DNA from 2 places in the Exiguobacterium sp. 9-2 genome. Region 2 is predicted to be linked to the other one. Evidence: riboswitches for the same ligand, from Rfam matches in the RefSeq annotation. Region 2 holds a riboswitch; the other holds the start of a gene.
The links. A riboswitch is a leader RNA that binds a small molecule or an ion and turns the genes downstream of it on or off. The one in region 2 is predicted to bind FMN.

Region 1: another riboswitch for FMN. It lies ahead of VJ374_RS12450 (ECF transporter S component); the one in region 2 lies ahead of ribD (bifunctional diaminohydroxyphosphoribosylaminopyrimidine deaminase/5-amino-6-(5-phosphoribosylamino)uracil reductase RibD).

What each region holds. Positions count from the first base shown of each region.
Region 1 covers NZ_CP142850.1:2,371,646-2,374,854, forward strand. The annotation lists gene VJ374_RS12435 (GNAT family N-acetyltransferase) at 1-335, opposite strand, end outside; gene VJ374_RS12440 (NAD-dependent epimerase/dehydratase family protein) at 332-1,198, opposite strand; gene VJ374_RS12445 (HesB/IscA family protein) at 1,317-1,667, opposite strand; FMN riboswitch at 1,779-1,921, shown strand; gene VJ374_RS12450 (ECF transporter S component) at 2,076-2,642, shown strand; gene VJ374_RS12455 (YuzB family protein) at 2,719-2,952, opposite strand; gene VJ374_RS12460 (NAD(P)/FAD-dependent oxidoreductase) at 3,045-3,209, shown strand, end outside.
Region 2 covers NZ_CP142850.1:2,761,206-2,764,414, reverse strand. The annotation lists gene VJ374_RS14390 (MetQ/NlpA family ABC transporter substrate-binding protein) at 1-139, shown strand, start outside; gene VJ374_RS14385 (M20 family metallopeptidase) at 162-1,367, shown strand; FMN riboswitch at 1,551-1,695, shown strand; gene ribD (bifunctional diaminohydroxyphosphoribosylaminopyrimidine deaminase/5-amino-6-(5-phosphoribosylamino)uracil reductase RibD) at 1,854-2,894, shown strand; gene ribE (riboflavin synthase) at 2,879-3,209, shown strand, end outside.

The DNA.
Region 1 (3,209 bases), 390 kb from region 2:
AGACCGGTCGTCGCATATCCTTTCTGACGCTCGGATGGTCGGATGCCGTATCCGATATGTCCGCCGTACAATTTTAAGTTCTCCGTCAAGTCATGCCGGAAGTTTAACGCGCCGACGATTCGTTGTCCGTCGACCATCCAGTACGTCGAATGCGTGACAAGACCTTCTCTGACTGTCGTTTCCATTTCTTTAAGCTCCGCGAAATAGGTAGCGAGCGGTTCATACGTATCCCCGACCGCTTCCGGTACGATCGTTTCGCCCGACTCTCGCCAGTCTTCTAAAAAGGCGCGGTATTCTGTCTCCCATGCAAGAGTTGGTTTCATCAACTGCATCATTGGTGATTGCGCACCTCCTCTTCAATCAAACGATCAAGCCAGTCATCGACATGTTGGAACAGATAGCCCGCTTGTTTTGCGGCTGTCGTATCCATATAAAAATCGCGTTCTGGCGCAAGAGGCGATTCATCCTCTCCTTTTGCGACGATTTGGCTCGTCGTTCCCGCAATACGGTCGATTTTATCCATCAGGTCTTGAATCGATAGGACGCCGTCACTCGCAGCGTTGATCGGTCCTGTCAATTCCGAACGACCACACCATTCAAGAAAGGCAGCGGCTTCGTAACTTGAGATGTAGCCCATCTTCGCATAGTTGTTTTCAGCGATAATCGGACGACCGTCAAGCCCGCGTTTGATATGGAAGACAAGTCGTTCCGTATAATCGTCTGGTCCGAGGACAACAGGAAAACGAACGGCAACGACAGGGAAGGTCGCGCGTTGGAAGAAATAACTCTCCGCTTGGCGCTTTCCTTCGCCATACCCATGTTCCTTCTCAAGATCATATTTCCCGGGAAACGGATTGTAGGCACGTTCCGTGATATTCGCACCACCGTCTTCATAAACAGACATCGTCGACGTCAACACATAGCGTCCGACTTTTCCTTCAAACGCGTCGATCGCGAGCTTTGCTTGATACGGCGTGAAGCAAATGTTGTCATAGATGACATCCCAGTGCTGTTGGCTTAAATCCTTCATCGTACTACTTGACGTCCGGTCTCCTTTGAAAAATGTCAAGCCCTTCGCGACGGGTGGAGTATGCTCACCGCGTGTGACGATCGTCACATCATCCCCCGAATCGGCTAAACGAATTGCTAAGCGTCGTCCGAAATAGCGTGTTCCCCCGAAGATCAATACTTTTCTCATCCTGAAGCCCTCCCTATTCGTAGTAGCATTCACTCTCTGTAATATTTCGAGTAAACTCAACAAGTCTCCTGTATGAGAGCAACAAAAAAATCGTGGACGATGTCCACGATTGGATTCATTAACAGCCACCTGGTGTCCCGGCATTCGTTGCTGTCCGGAATGATGTTCCGCAACCACACGTTGCGATGGCATTCGGATTCGTGATCGTGAATCCGCCACCAAGCATTGACTGTTTATAATCGATTTCCAGTCCTTTGACGACCGGATAATCCTTTTCGTCCACGATGACGGTCACGCCGTGCTGTTCAAAAACGAGATCCGTTTCTTTTTGTTGATCGAATCCCATTCCGTACGACAGACCACTACATCCACCACCTTGGACGAGCATCCGAAGATTTCGTTCATCTGCTGGTGCCTGCGCCATCATGTCCTGGACTTGTAGCGCTGCTGCCTCCGTTAAATGGATCATGTCATCACCTTCCTTTTCTTTAGTATACGCAACTTCTGAGCGAATCGAAACCTAGTTGCTTGAAACTATCTTGAATTCGTTGTATAAATGGTATGTACAATAAAATAATCGTTCCATCTTCAGGGCAGGGTGAAATTCCCGACCGGCGGTAAACAACTCTTTTTAAGTTGAAGCCCGCGAGCGAATAGGGCGCTATTTGCTGATTCTGTGTAATTCAGGAGCCGACAGTACAGTCTGGATGGGAGAAGATGGCGGCATGAGTTTGAATTTGATCGATTTTGCAATAATCGATTAGGTTTATTTAATGCGGACTTCTCCCCTGTTGATCTGATCAATAGGGGTTTCTTTATGGTCGCAGTCATGCCAATACTTCATCGAGAGGAACGAGCAAAAGGAGACAATACTCGTATGAAACGCACACAAAAAATGGTCACTCTGTCAATGTTAGGTTCAATCTCGTTTGTTCTTATGCTTATCAATTTTCCACTACCGTTCTTACCAAACTATCTGAAGATCGACTTCAGTGACGTTCCTGCTCTTGTCGCAGCGATCATGTTCTCACCGGTCGCAGGTGTCATCGTCGAAGCATTGAAGAACGTGTTATACTACATTTTCCGCGGAAGTGGTGTTCCGGTCGGAGAATTCGCGAACTTCGCTGCAGGCGTCGCATTCGTACTACCTGTCAGCTGGTTCTACCACAAAAAGAAATCAACACAAGGTCTCGCAACTGGTCTCGTCGCTGGTACGATCACGATGGCACTCGGTCTTGCGATCCTCAACTATATCTTGATCCTTCCAGCGTATGCATGGTTCCTCGGTATGGATTACATGGCGGATCCAGCTGTCAAATGGACAGCGATCACTGCCGGTATCTTACCGTTTAACGTCATCAAGGCTTTGTTCATCTCGGCACTCTTCATTCCATTGTTCTTGAAACTACGCCCATGGATGATGCGCCGTCAACAATCTGCCTGATCCGAAAAGCTGCGCCCGCTGACGGACACGAATCCCCTCGTTCAGACGAACGAGGGGATTTTTTGGCTGTCCATGCTCACAGCTCATTCTCTTCGATTTTCAGGTAAATCTTTTCAAGCAACTCTTCCGGCGTTTCACCTACGACGGTCTCACCATCTACGAGACAAAAATGGTCAAGCGAACAAATCCCGCAATAACCGAGGCAACCGTATTCGACGACGTCAACATTCGGGTCACGTTCAAGTTGCTCCATGACGACCTGTGTACCAGCCGCTAAGTTACTAATACAAAATTCAATAATCGGATTCACTTTTTTTCCTCCTTCAAGCAGGAAACGACCTGCCTCATGTCGTATTATACAAGGTCAGACTGATTTAGGGGAACTAAGGGGGATTTTACGTTATGAAGCAATTGATCGTACTCGGCGGAGGTTATGGTGGAATGCGGATTTGTGAGCGATTCAAGGACGAGGAAGTTGCCGTCACGCTCGTCGACCGTCTACCGTACCACGCACTCAAAACGGAATACTACGCACTCGCAGCAGGTACATTATCAGATCGGGATGTC
Region 2 (3,209 bases):
GACGGAAGACAAGAACAAAAAAGAACTGAAAAAGATCGCGTCGCTTTACCAACAAAAAGATGTCGCGGCTTTCATCAAAAAAGAATATAAAGGTAGCTCGATCCCGACGTTCGTTCCACTAAGCGACATCGGCGAATAAATTCTAAAGGAGAGTGGATAGCATGACGACACCAGTACGCACGACATGGGTAGAGACGATTGAACAGGACATCGAACAAAAACGGGAATCGTATCTTGAGACGAGCCACCGGATTCATGCGACGCCGGAAATCGGTAACGAGGAATTCTTTGCTTCGCGACTACATGCAGAGCGTTTGACGGCAGAAGGCTTTACAGTAGAACTCGGCGTCGCAGGGCACGAGACCGCATTCTTCGCGAAGAAGTCAAGCGACCGACCTGGCGCGACAATTGCCTTTCTCGCTGAGTACGATGCGTTGCCGGGTATCGGACACGCATGCGGTCATAATATCATCGGAACGACGAGTGTCGCAGCGGCGATTGCGGTCAGCAAAGTGCTTGATGAAGTCGGTGGGAGTGTCGTCGTGCTTGGAACGCCAGCCGAAGAAGGTGGGCCGAACGGAAGTGCGAAAGGCAGTTTCGTCAAACACCAGTTGCTTGAAGGAATCGATGCGGCCTTGATGGTCCACCCGTCCGGACAAACGCGGATCACGGGGTCCTCGCTTGCGGTCGATCCGCTCGATTTTGCCTTTACGGGTCGTCCCGCGCACGCAGCGGCGACACCTGAAGAAGGTATCAACGCTCTCGACGCTGTCATTCAGCTCTTCAATGGGATCAACGCCTTACGTCAGCAGTTACCGGATGATGTCCGGATCCACGGGATCATCACGCATGGTGGCGATGCGCCGAATATCATTCCGGAATACGCAAAAGCACGTTTCTTCATTCGGGCGACGACACGGGAACGGCTGAATGCCGTCACGGAGAAAGTCAAAGCGGTCGCGCAAGGTGCGGCACTTGCGACCGGGGCGACGCTTGACGTCATCGCTTTCCAAAATGAAGTCGACAATCTCGTCTTCAACCGGACGTTTGATCGTCTCTTCCAAGAAGAAGCAGAGGCGCTTGGGCAAATCGTGCACCTCGACGAACGACCGGGTCTTGGATCGACGGACGCGGGTAACATCAGTCAAGTCATCCCGACAATCCATCCGTATATCAAGATTGGTCCGGACGATCTCGTCGCCCATACAGAAGCATTCAAAGAAGCCGCCCGTTCGGAAGCGGGGGATGAAGCGTTGATCGCAGGCGCTAAAATCCTCGCACGGACAGCACTTCGCGTCCTCGCTGATGAACGGACACGCGGAGCGATTGCCCAAGAATTCCACGATCGGAAGAACGGGTATTTGTAACCGGAACACAATGACTGGACGCACTGATATCAGGTGCTCCAGTCATTTTTAGTATCCAGTAGATCACGAATTGGGGAGGGGTAACAGAAGTGGAACGAAATCATAAAAGAGCCAATACCGAAACATTTGCGCTTTGTTTTCTTGAAAAAGATATGCTAGGCTAAAGTTGTATAACTCAATAATCCAGTTCTTCGGGGTAGGGTGAAAATCCCAACCGGCGGTGATGCGATCGATCGATCGACGAGCCCGCGACCCGTGATGTACGCATCATGGCTGACTTGGTGAGATTCCAGGGCCGACGGTAAAGTCCGGATGGGAGAAGAACGAAACGACGCGATTCAAGCTGTTTTCTGAAAAAATGTTTTCAGAAGATGGTCTCTTTCTGCATGCGAAAAAGCAGAAGGCGAACCGTGTATTTCGTGAACCCTTCTATACAGACGCCCCTTTTTCAAGGGGCGTCTTTTTTATTTGAAAGGAGCGAACGCGATGTCACAGATGATGAGTTATGCCATGCAATTAGCACATATGTTAAACGGACAAACAAGTCCGAATCCAAGTGTCGGTTGTGTCATCGTCAAACAAGGACGCATCATCGGTTTTGGTGCGCACCGGTTTGCCGGTGGTCCGCACGCGGAAGTCGAAGCCTTGCGAATGGCAGGAGAGGCCGCCCGTGGTGCTGATCTCTACGTGACGCTTGAGCCATGCAACCATCATGGTAAGACACCACCATGTACGGAAGCGATTCTACAAGCCGGGATCAAACGGGTTTTCGTCGCAACGGAAGACAAACATGCGATTGTCGCTGGTTCAGGGATCAAACGGCTTCAAGACGCGGGAATCGAAGTCGAAGTCGGCTTGTTACGGCATGAAGCGGAAGTCCTCTACGAGACATTTTGGAAAACGATCGAACGGAAACGTCCGACCGTGACCGTCAAAATCGCTCAGACGATGAACGGGATCGCGGCAACGGGGGAACAGCGCTGGATCACGTCAGAAGAAGCACGCGCGAATGGTCGCGCCCTGCGTGGTCGCCATGATGCGATCCTCGTCGGAAGTGAAACGGTGCTCGTCGATGATCCAGCACTGACTTTACGCGCAGTGTCAGGCATCGAGCCGATTCGAGTAATCGTCGATCGCCGTGGTCGGGTGCCAGAGACCGCGCAAGTCTTTTGCGATGGAAAAAATCCAACGTACTGGCTGACGAGTGTTCCTCGGATAAGTCATGATCAAGTGACGGTGCTCGTCGGTGAATATGAGACGCCGGAAGCGATTCTTAAACGCTTATACGAACAAGACATCCGCAGCGTTTTGATTGAAGGTGGACCAACGATTCAAGCCACATTCTTTGAAGCAGATCTCGTCGACCAGATTGAAGTCTACCAAGCCCCGTCGATTTTTGAAGGGACTGCCTGGAACGGACGACATGATATCGAAGAACGTTTTCAAATCGATCAGATTGAAACGGTCGGACCGGATCTCCATCTGACGTACATCCGAAAGGAGGAGACGATATGTTCACCGGATTGATTGAGGAAGTCGGGACCTTAAAACGAAAGATTCCGCGACCGAATGGATTAGCACTTGAAATTGAAGCGCACCGGGTGCTCGAAGGAACGAAGATTGGTGACAGCATCGCCGTCGACGGGATTTGTTTGACGGTCACGTCAATGAGCCCAACCGGTTTTACGGCGGATGCTGTCCATGATACGATCCGTTCTACAGCCCTCGGCACGTACCGCGTCGGAAGCCCATTGCAACTCGAACGGGCGATGCCGGCAGACGGTCGTTTCGGCGGTCATTTCGTCAGTGGACATATCGACGGAACAGCGCGGCTGATCAGTC